DNA from 3 places in the Microbulbifer bruguierae genome. Region 3 is predicted to be linked to each of the others. Evidence: predicted binding sites of a transcription regulator. Region 3 holds the regulator's gene; each other region holds the start of a gene.
What was found. The regulator sigma-54, encoded in region 3, starts transcription at its own class of promoters, with help from an activator protein. The targets are predictions, from matches to a motif close to TGGCACANNNNTTGCNNT.

Region 1 (3,621 bases), 2.2 Mb from region 3:
TTTTCGCAGTTGCTGTCGCAGCATCAACTCGATGCCTCGCAACCGCTGATTGCGGCGGCGCTGAAAAATGGAAGCAAGGACAATCTGAGCCTCGCACTGTGCCGGGTGAATGTACCGGACACCCTTGAGGCGGACGATGTGATACTGGCAACCAGCCAGCTACCTTTCCCGCCCCCCCTGCAACCGGGGAACAAGATCGACGGTTACGAGGTATTACAGGAATTGCACGCAAGCAGCCGCAGCTATCTGTACCTGGTGCGGGACATGGAACCCACCGTAGACGGTAAGCCTGCGAAGCTGTGTGCACTGAAGGCACCATCGGAGAATTTCATCGATGACCCGGCGTATATCGAGCGGTTTATCGCCGAGGAATGGACCGGTCGACGGCTGGACCACCCGACGATTGTCAAGGTGTACCCGCCGCGCAAGCAGCGCCAGTTCCTCTACCATGTGATGGAATATGTAGACGGGCAGAATCTGCGCCAGTGGATGCAACTGAACCCGGAGCCGCCGCTGGATCAGGTGCGCAATCTGGTGCAACAGTTGGTGAGCGCATTGCGGCGTCTGCAGCGGCTGGAGATAGTGCACGGCGACCTCAAGCCGGAAAACATTATGGTGGACACTTGTGGACGCCTGAAACTGATTGACCTCGGCGGGGCCAATGCGGCGGGACTGCAGGAGTTGTTGCGCTACCAGGACAGTGCGCCGCCGGGCAGCAAGAATTACTGCGCCCCGGAATACTTTGTCGGCGACGGCGCCAGTCACCGTTCGGATATATTTTCCCTTGGAGTCATCGCCTATGAAATGCTCACCGGTGAGTACCCTTATAAAGAGCGTTTCGGCAGCAGTCACTACCAGCTGAAAAACTATGCCGGCATGCGCTATGTCAGCGCGCGCCAGTGGCGGAAAGATATCCCGGACTGGATTGACGGCGCTCTGCGCAGGGCCTGTTCGCCCGACCCAAAAAGTCGCTACCCCGCGCTGTCGGAGTTCGTACACGACCTCAGCGCTCCCAACAAAAGGTTCAACACCGCAGAAAAGCCGCCGCTAATTGAGCGCAATCCGCTGCTGTTCTGGCAGACAGTGGCGGTGCTGGCGATACTTTCGCACCTTTTATATTTTCTTTGAGCCAAGCCGATGGGCACAAACTTGGGGCGAGAACCAAAAAAATCGCACCAATTTACAGCAGGAAAATATGCAAAGTCTTCATTAATCCCCGAAAAGCCTATGGTTTCCCGCCGTCGACGCCGCTCCGGCAAGTTGGCACAGAGATTGAATGCCTTAAGTCACAATCCGAAATTCTTTTAGCAAGGCAACGGCGCCTGACACTCTTCGACAGAAGAGGGATGCCCGTGTAGCCTCGCAACACCTCCGGCTCACTCCTCCACTCCCCTTCTGTCGCGAACGTCAGGCACCTACACCTGGTAAAAAACGGCAGAGATCATGGTTAAGCAAAAAATCGTCGTCATCGGCAACGGCATGGTGGGTCACCACTTCCTGGAACAACTGGCAAATCGTCCCGAACGGGAACTCTTCGACGTGCTGGTATTCTGCGCCGAACCCCGCCCCGCCTACGACCGGGTACATCTTTCCGAATACTTCGGCGGCCGCACCGCAGACGATCTCGCCATGGGCAAGGTGGAACAGTACCGCGGGTGGGGTTATGACCTGCGCCTGAACGATGCCGCCGTCAGCATCGACCGCGAAAACAAAATCGTGACCTCCGCCAGCGGTGCCAGTGAAGCCTACGATCATCTGGTACTGGCCACCGGCTCCTATCCATTTGTACCGCCGATTCCCGGACACGAACACGAAAAGTGCTTCGTTTACCGCACCCTCGAAGACCTCGACAAAATTCAGGCCGCAGCGAAAGACGGCAAGATCGGTGTAGTTGTGGGTGGTGGCCTGCTGGGTCTGGAAGCAGCCAACGCGCTCAAGCAGCTGGGCCTGGAAGCCCACGTGGTGGAGTTCGCCCCCGGGCTGATGTCCGTACAGCTGGACGAGGGTGGCTCGAAACTGCTGCGGGAAAAAATCCAAGAACTGGGTGTAACCGTACATACCAGTACCGCCACCGAACTGATCGAGGAAGTGGACGGCGGGCGTCTGCGCATGCAGTTCAAGGGTGATAAAGAGCTGGTCACGGATCTGATCGTGTTCTCCGCCGGTATCCGCCCGGAAGACAATCTGGCCCGCTCCGCCGGTATCGAGCTGGGTGAGCGCGGTGGGATCGTAGTCGACAACCACTGCCGCACTTCCGACAAGAACATTTTCGCCATTGGCGAATGTGCGCTGTTCGATAACCGCATCTTTGGTCTCGTGGCCCCCGGTTACTCCATGGCCCGCACAACCGTTTCCCTGCTGTGTGGTGAAGCGGCGGAGTTCAACGGCGCCGACATGAGCACCAAGCTTAAGTTGCTGGGTGTGGATGTAGGCTCCATCGGCGATGCGCACGGCCGCAGCGAAGGTTCCGCGGCGATCACCTTTGTGGATGAGCAGACCGGCGTATACAAGCGCATGATTACCGACCGCGAAGGCAAAAAGCTGCGCGGCGCGGTGCTGGTGGGCGACACCGGCGACTACGATACCCTGCTGCAATATCACCTGAACGATATGGATCTGCCGGAGCACCCGGAGCAGCTGATCCTGCCGGCACTGGATGGCGCGGCGCCAGCACTGGGCGCCAGCGCGCTGCCGGACACTGCCACCATCTGTTCCTGCCACAACGTGAGTAAGGGCGATATCGTCGGCGCGGTTCAGGGCGGTTGCTGTTCTCTCGGCGACGTCAAGAATGCAACCAAGGCCTCTACCGGTTGTGGTGGTTGTTCCGCGCTGTTGAAAAACGTGGTGGATACTGAGCTGGCCGCGCTGGGTGTGGAGGTCAACAATGACCTCTGCCCGCACTTCCCCTACACCCGCCAGGAAATTTTCCACATGGTGCAGGTGGAGGAAATCAAAACCTTCGATGAGCTGCTGCACAAGCACGGTTCCGGCAAGGGCTGTGAAATCTGCAAGCCCACCGCTGCATCCATCTTTGCGTCCCTGTGGAATGAACATATCCACAAGAAGCCTCTCGTGGGCCTGCAGGACACCAACGATACGTTTATGGCGAATATGCAGAAGAATGGTACTTATTCCGTTGTTCCGCGTATTGCCGGCGGTGAGATCACTCCGGACAAGTTGATTGTTCTGGGCCAGGTGGCGAAGAAGTATGACCTGTACACCAAGATTACCGGCGGCCAGCGTATCGATTTGTTTGGCGCACGCCTGGAGGAGTTGCCGGAAATCTGGCGCGAGTTGACCGATGCGGGATTTGAAACTGGCCACGCATACGGTAAATCTCTGCGAACCGTCAAATCCTGTGTGGGCAGTACCTGGTGTCGCTTCGGGGTGCAAGACAGTGTGGGTATGGCGCTGGCGGTAGAGAACCGTTACAAGGGCCTGCGTTCACCGCACAAGATCAAGATGGCGGTTTCCGGCTGTACCCGTGAGTGTGCGGAAGCCCAGAGTAAAGACATCGGTGTGATTGCCACCGAGAACGGCTGGAACCTGTATGTGTGCGGTAACGGTGGTATGCGCCCCCGCCACGCGGATCTTTTCGCCACCGATCTCGACGATGTCACC
Region 2 (3,621 bases), 1.4 Mb from region 3:
GCGCTCGAACGCAGGCACCGCCTGGCCGAGAATCTCGCGCTGGCCAGTCGCCAGGGCCTGGTCGGCCCACAGGCGCAGGGCCTTCTGCCAATCCTGGGGCGCTTCGCTGGTGGCGCTCTGGTGGTGGAGCTCCGGCGGCAGGTCGTCGATCAGCACTTCGCGGCCGGACCCCATTACCGTGATCCAGCGACAGGTATTTTCCAGCTGGCGCACATTGCCGGGCCAGTCGAGGCCAGAGAGATACTCTTCGGTTTCCTTGGTGAGAATCTTGGGCTCTACCCCGAGGTCCTTGGCGGCACTGATAAAGAAGTGGCGCACCAGGCGGGGAATGTCTTCGCGACGATCGGCGAGACGGGGGATATGAATACGGATGACGTTGAGGCGGTGGAACAGGTCTTCGCGGAATTTGTGCTCCTGTACCAGGCGTTCCAGGTCCTGGTGGGTAGCGGCGATGATGCGCACATCGACTTTTACCGGAGTGTGGCCGCCCACCCGGTAAAACTCCCCGTCTGCCAGCACCCGCAGCAGACGGGTTTGCGTCTCCGCGGGCATATCCCCGATTTCATCCAGAAACAGGGTGCCGCCGTTGGCCTGTTCAAAGCGGCCGGCGCGCTGGGCGCTGGCGCCGGTGAACGCACCTTTTTCATGGCCGAACAGTTCCGACTCCATCAGGTCCTTCGGAATCGCCGCCATGTTAAGGGCGATAAACGGCTGGTTCTTGCGCGGGCTGTGGTTGTGCAGCGCCGCCGCCACCAGTTCCTTACCGGTACCGGATTCGCCGTTGATCAGCACCGTGATATTGGAGTGGGACAGGCGGCCGATCGCGCGGAAGACTTCCTGCATCGCCGGCGCCTCGCCGATAATTTCCTTGTTGCCCGCACCGTTTTCCACCACCACCGGCTCTTCCGGCTTCTGTTCGTTGGCGTGCGCCAGGGCCCGGCGAGTTACTGCCACCGCTTCGTCTACATCGAATGGCTTGGGCAAATATTCGAAGGCGCCGCCCTGATAGGCCGCTACCGCGCTGTCGAGGTCCGAGTGCGCGGTCATGATGATAATGGGAAGGGCGGGGCGTTCGGCCTGGAAACGCTGCAGCAGTTTGAAGCCGTCGGAGCCCGGCATACGAATATCGCTGATCACCACATCCGGTGACTCGCTGTAAAAATCGTCCAGGGCGCGATCGCCACTTTCGTAGCAGATGGTATCGATCCCTGCGCGGGAAAGTGCTCGCTCCAGTACCCAGCGGATGGAGCGGTCGTCATCAATGATCCAAACGCGATTGTTCATCATAATTTTCCGGCTCTGCGATTACTTTCTAATTGTGCTAATTGTGCTTCTCGTCGTGCCTCTGGCTAATCGTTCGCCAGGGGCAAATAAATCTGAAATTCTGTCTGCCCGGGCTGGCTCTCGCATTTGATAAGCCCCCGGTGCTGATTGATGATGTGCTGGGAAATGGACAATCCCAGCCCCGAGCCCTCTGCGCGCCCGGAAATCATCGGGTAAAAAATCCGCTCGCGGATGTCTTCCGGAATACCCGGGCCGTTGTCGACGATGTCGATCCGGCACACCAGTGCGCAATGGCGGCGGCCAATGGTGAACTGGCGCTGCACCCGGGTGCGGATGGTGAGATCGCCGGCATCGAGACCAATATTTTCAGCAATGGCCTGCATAGCGTTGCGGGCTATATTCAATACCGCCTGGATCAACTGCTCACTGTCGGCGGGAATATCCGGAATCGACGGGTCGTAGTCACGCTTGATCTCCAGCGCACCGTTACACTCCGCCTCAATCAGCTGCGCCACCCGCTCGGTAATCGCATGCACATTCACCGGCTTCAGCTGCACCGGCTTGCGCGGTCCCAGCATACGGTCCACCAGGTTGCGCAGGCGGTCCGCCTCTTCGATGATGATCTGGGGGTACTCCACCAGATCTTCCGCCTCCGGTTGATCCAGCTCTTTCAGTTCCCTTTGCAGCAACTGTGCCGCTCCGCGAATACCGCCGAGAGGATTTTTCACCTCGTGGGCCATGCCCCGCACCAGATTGCGGGTAGTTTCCTGGGCGGAGAGCAGCGCATCTTCGCGCGCAATGCGCAGCAAGCGGTCCATGGACTGCACTTCCAGCAACAGCAAACCCAGCTCGGTGAGCGGGGTTACCGAATAGTCGACGGTGCACTCTTCCAGATTGTGCAAAAACCACAGGGCGCGACGCACGGTGTACTTTTCACCGCTAACCAAGGCCCCGTGCAGCGCCTGCTCGGCGGATTCGGATTCCCGCACCACCTCCTGCAATGGCAGGCCGAGGGAGCGGGAACTGGAGGCCGCAATCAGGTCCTCCGCCGCGGAGTTGAGATAGCGCAGTGACAACGTCTCATCGAGCACCAAAACGGCCGAGGTCAGGTTGTCCAGTAGCAGGCGTAACTGGCGGTCGTTGAGCATGCAGGCTTCCGATTCAGTTCTCTTTTCCGGTTCGCCTATTGGCAGTGCAAAAAGCAAACCAAAATGGCGCAAAAACCGGGATCCATGGGTGATTTTGGGGGCATCGGCACAAGGCGCCACAAAATAGCGCACCATTATTGTGCGAAGAACAAAAAATAGCCAGATTTGATGTTCAAGAAAGGGCGCAGGGCGGCGGGCAGGGCAACAAACGAGTCGAGATTTACTCAGGAGAGCCGCCGCCAGATGAAACCGGACCCCAGGGGCCCGGCATCACGGCGGCAGAGAATCAGCGCGGCTGGGGTTTTGGCGGCTTGGCAACTCCCGGCGCCTGGGGCGCTTTCGGCATCTGTGGCGCCTGTTCTGCGGGGAACTCCGGCACCTGGCCACCGGGGCGCTTCACATGGACCTGAATGGTCTGCGACTGCGCCAGAGGCTCGCCTCCGGTGCCCACAAGTACCGCCTGGATGGTATGGGTGCCGCGCTCCAGCGCGGAGATATCCAGGCTGGTGCCGGAGGACATCCCGGACCAGCGCTGGCCATCGATCACGGCGTAGAATGCATAACCGTCCCTCGGCACCGGCTCCATCGCTACCTGCAGCACGATAAACCGCTGCCCCGGAGTGATGGTGGCGTCGTTGACCGGGCTGACGATGGCAAAGTCCACCGGGCCCTGGTCGCGATCCTCATAGCGCTTGTCGTCCTGGTCCCGCGGCGACAGCTTGCGGGTAGGCAGGGGGAGCGGCGGCGCTACCGGTTGCACATTGGTGGGACCTATTTTGATCTTTTCGGCTTTCTTACCCGGTGGCGGGGTATCGCTGAATGTCACCTTGCCGTCCGGGCCGACACTCCGGTAAACACTGGTACCTGAGGGCGCTGACGAGCCCTTCTCTTCGCCCGCAGAAGTTTCCTGCTGTGCCATTACCGGTGCCGCCAGCAGCGCCAGCAACACTGAAATCAGTCTGATCATGGGCCGTCCCGCCTCTCATTTTTACTGTGCCGTAGGTTAAGGCTAGCCATCTGCCACACAAAAAAAAAGCCCGCACCAGAGGCGCGGGCTTTGTCGCCATCTTTACACCGCCCTTGCGTTAAACGCCGGGGCAATGCACCGATGACCTCTGCCTCGTAGCAGGGCTACTTGGCAGAACGCTTAGCAAGAGTAGTACAGCTCAAACTCAACCGGGTGAGTGGT
Region 3 (3,621 bases):
GCAGGCATTATGCCGCGGCGGCGCTGTTTATGGCCAGTGCGTAGAGTTCGTCGCTGGTGGTCGCCTCGCGCAGCTTTTCCCGTACCCGGCTGTCACTGAACAGGGCGGCGATTTCCGCCAGGGTGTCGAGGTGTTCCTGATCCGCGCCTTCCGGTACCAGCAGCGCAAACAGCAGGTCTACGGGTTGGCGGTCGATCGCGTCAAAGTCTACTGCGGGAGAGGTGGTGCAGAGGACGCCGATTGGGCGCTCACAGCCGGGCAGGCGACAGTGGGGGATAGCGACACCCTCACCGATGCCGGTGGAGCCCAGGCGCTCCCGGGCTACCAGCTGGTTGAACACAGTGTCCGAATCCAGTTCTGGGTATTGTTCAGAAATCGCCTGGGCGATGTTGAGTAACAGCTTTTTCTTGCTGCTCCCCGCCAGGTGGCAAAGGCTCAGGCGGGGAGAGAGTAGTGCGTCCAATGTCATATCTTGCTGGTGGTCCAACGCTAGCGGTCTAGCGGTGACTGCGTAACTTTTCTTTGTGTTTAAGCAGTTGCCGGTCGAGTTTGTCGGTCAACGCATCAATCGCCGCATACATATCGTCCGCTTCCGAGTCTGCATACACATCCTTGCCATTCACGTGAATCCGCGCTTCGGCTTTCTGGATCAGTTTGCTGACGGAAAGAATGACCTCAGTATTGGTGATCAGGTCGTGGTGGCGGGAGAGTTTGTCCAGTTTGGTCAGGCAGTAATCGCGAATCGCCGGAGTCACTTCTACGTGGTGGCCACTGATGTTGGTCGGCATGGATTTCTCCTCATCGGGTTCAGCACAAACTGGCTGCACCCCCGCACAGGGCGGCACCCTACTAGGAAGTGCGCCAGAATGGAAGGATACACTCAATGTCTGGCTATTGGTTGTCCAGAAAGTGTACGAAGAGAGGTTACTGCGCCCATATTTTGACTGTTACAGTCAGACCAGTCGCTTGCGCTCGCTAGACGAAGGGATTCCCATGGACTCGCGATATTTGGCTACGGTGCGCCGGGCTACCTTGATGCCCTGGGCGTCTAGCTCCTGGGTAATCTTGTTATCGGATAGTGGCTTGCGCGGCTGCTCGCCGTCAATGAGCTTGCGGATCAGGGCGCGGATGGCGGTGGACGAGGCATCCTCGCCAGAATCGGTGCTCACGTGGCTGGAGAAGAAGTACTTGAGCTCGAAAACCCCGCGGGGAGTGAGCATGTACTTCTGGGTGGTTACCCGGGAAATGGTGGATTCGTGCATGCCGATAGTTTCGGCAATATTGGCCAGCACCATCGGCTTCATGGCTTCCGGACCCTGTTCGAAAAAGCCCTGTTGTTTCTCGACGATACAGGTTGCCACCTTGAGCAGGGTTTCGTGCCGGCTCTGCAGGCTTTTCAGGAACCAGCGCGCCTCCTGCAGGTTATCGCGCAGGTAGTTGTTTTCGGTGGAGTTGTCTGCGCGCTTTATCAGGGAGGCATAGGCGTCATTGATGCGCAGTTTGGGGGTGGTTTCCGGGTTCAGCTCCACTACCCAGCGCTGTTGCTTGCGGCTCACGATCACGTCTGGAACCACGTACTGGGGCTCTTCGCCACCAAAGGCTTCGCCGGGGTAGGGGGTGAGAGTCTGAATCAGGCGCATGACTTCGCCCAATTGTGCTTCGCTGAGACGGGTGCGCCGGCTCAGCTGACGGAAGTCCCGCTTGCCCAGCAGGTCCAGGTGCTGGCCGACTACGATCAGCGCCTGTGGCAGCCAGGGGGTCTGCTCAGGCAGTTGCCGCAGCTGTAACATCAGGCTCTCGCGCAGATCGCGGGCGCCACAGCCCACCGGTTCAAACTGCTGGATGGTTTTCAGTACCGCCTGCACTTCGTCGACATCCACGCCAATTGCGACGGCTATCTCTTCCAGCTCCGCAACCAGAAAACCGTTAGGGGCGATAGCGTCAACCAGGGCTTCGCCAATGTGCTTGTCTTCGGCAGTCAGCGGCGTCAGGTTGAGTTGCCAGAGGAGGCTGTCCTGCAGGCTTTCTGATGCGGCATTGCGTTGCTCGAGGGCGTAGTCTTCGCCCTCGTTGCCCTGGTAGCTGTTGTTGGTATAGATGTCGTCCCAGCGGGTGTCGACCGGCAGGTCGTCAGGGATGTCACTATTCCAGTCGCTGTCAGCGCTGGCGTCATTTTTTGTGTCAGCTGCGCCGTCGCTGTCTTCGCGCTGGGCTCCCTCCTGAGAGGGGGTGTTCTGTTCCTGATGAGATTCGCCGGCGTGCTCGTCAAAATCCGCTTCGAGTAACGGGTTGCTGTCCAGTGCGGACTGGATTTCCTGCTGCAGGTCCAGGGTCGACAGTTGCAGCAGGCGGATAGCCTGTTGCAGCTGCGGCGTCATCGTCAGCTGAGTGCCGAGTTTTAACTGGAGTGACTGCTTCATAGGAGTAGTGCCGGCAGAAAATTCTGGCGTGAATCCGCCGCGACAAATTCTGGGTTTGAAGCGGCGGCGTAAAGCTCATTTGCTGCAGACTACCGCGGAGGCATACGGAACACAAGCGGCACGTTAAGCAATAAGCGTGCCGAAAAATTGGTGAGCAGAGAGGAATGTTGGGGGTCGTTGTGCGGAATTGTGACAGACATCTGTATAGGAGCGGGGAAGTGTGGATGCAACTACTCGGATCCGCTCAGATAGTGAAGTCGTGTCCCAGATAGACGTCTTTTACCTGTTTGTTTTCGGCGACGTCTGTGGGGGCTCCTGCGGCGATGATATGGCCCTCGCTGACGATATAAGCAATTTCACAGATGTCCAGGGTCTCGCGCACATGGTGATCGGTGATCAGCACACCGATTCCGCGATCCCGCAGATGGCGGATGATCTGCTTGATATCGTTGACGGAAATGGGGTCCACCCCGGCAAAGGGTTCATCCAGCAATACAAATGCCGGGTTGGTGGCCAGTGCGCGGGCAATTTCCACTCGTCGGCGTTCACCGCCGGAAAGTGCCATGCCCAGGCTCTCGCGGATATGCGTGATGTGGAATTCTTCCAGCAGGGCTTCCAGCTGCTGCTTGCGCTGATTGCGGTCCAGGTCCTTGCGGGTTTCCAGAATGGACAGGATGTTGTCCTGTACCGACAGGCGGCGGAATACCGACGCCTCCTGGGGCAGGTAACCGATTCCCTTGCGGGCGCGGCCGTGCATGGACAGTCCGGTAATGTCTTCGTGGTCGATCAGTACCTGTCCGGCATCCGCCTGCACCAGTCCGGCGATCATGTAAAAGCAGGTGGTTTTTCCAGCCCCGTTGGGGCCCAGCAATCCGACGACCTGGCCACTGGAGACGCTGACGGATACATCGTGTACAACTTTGCGCTTTTTGTACTGCTTGGCGAGGTGTAACGCTTTGAGCGTCGGCATAGTCAAATCCGATATCTTGGCAGTATCGCTGCCTGGTTATTCTCAATCTTGATGTGGGGCGGAGTTACTGGTTGTTCTCTGCCGGCTTGGCTTCCGGTTTCCAGATCATTTCCACGCGCTTCTTCTCTGATTGGCCCTGGGCCTGCATCTGTTCGCTGTTGAGATCGTAATCGATACGCTCGGCGGAAAGGGTGTTACCGTCGCGGTCCACGAAGGCCTCGCCGGTTAGTT

Region 1: the regulator sigma-54 is predicted to act here: its motif matches at 1,262-1,279, upstream of nirB (nitrite reductase large subunit NirB).
Region 2: the regulator sigma-54 is predicted to act here: its motif matches at 2,476-2,493, upstream of glnL (nitrogen regulation protein NR(II)).

What each region holds. Positions count from the first base shown of each region.
Region 1 is NZ_CP118605.1:3,863,055-3,866,675, reverse strand. Features, by position in the region: gene PVT68_RS15955 (bifunctional protein-serine/threonine kinase/phosphatase) at 1-1,128, shown strand, start outside; gene nirB (nitrite reductase large subunit NirB) at 1,444-3,621, shown strand, end outside.
Region 2 is NZ_CP118605.1:2,961,474-2,965,094, reverse strand. Features, by position in the region: gene glnG (nitrogen regulation protein NR(I)) at 1-1,284, opposite strand, end outside; gene glnL (nitrogen regulation protein NR(II)) at 1,350-2,432, opposite strand; gene PVT68_RS12375 (DUF4124 domain-containing protein) at 2,719-3,399, opposite strand; gene glnA (glutamate--ammonia ligase) at 3,580-3,621, opposite strand, start outside.
Region 3 is NZ_CP118605.1:1,559,344-1,562,964, reverse strand. Features, by position in the region: gene ptsN (PTS IIA-like nitrogen regulatory protein PtsN) at 8-469, opposite strand; gene hpf (ribosome hibernation-promoting factor, HPF/YfiA family) at 498-788, opposite strand; gene PVT68_RS06685 (RNA polymerase factor sigma-54) at 954-2,420, opposite strand; gene lptB (LPS export ABC transporter ATP-binding protein) at 2,665-3,390, opposite strand; gene lptA (lipopolysaccharide transport periplasmic protein LptA) at 3,455-3,621, opposite strand, start outside.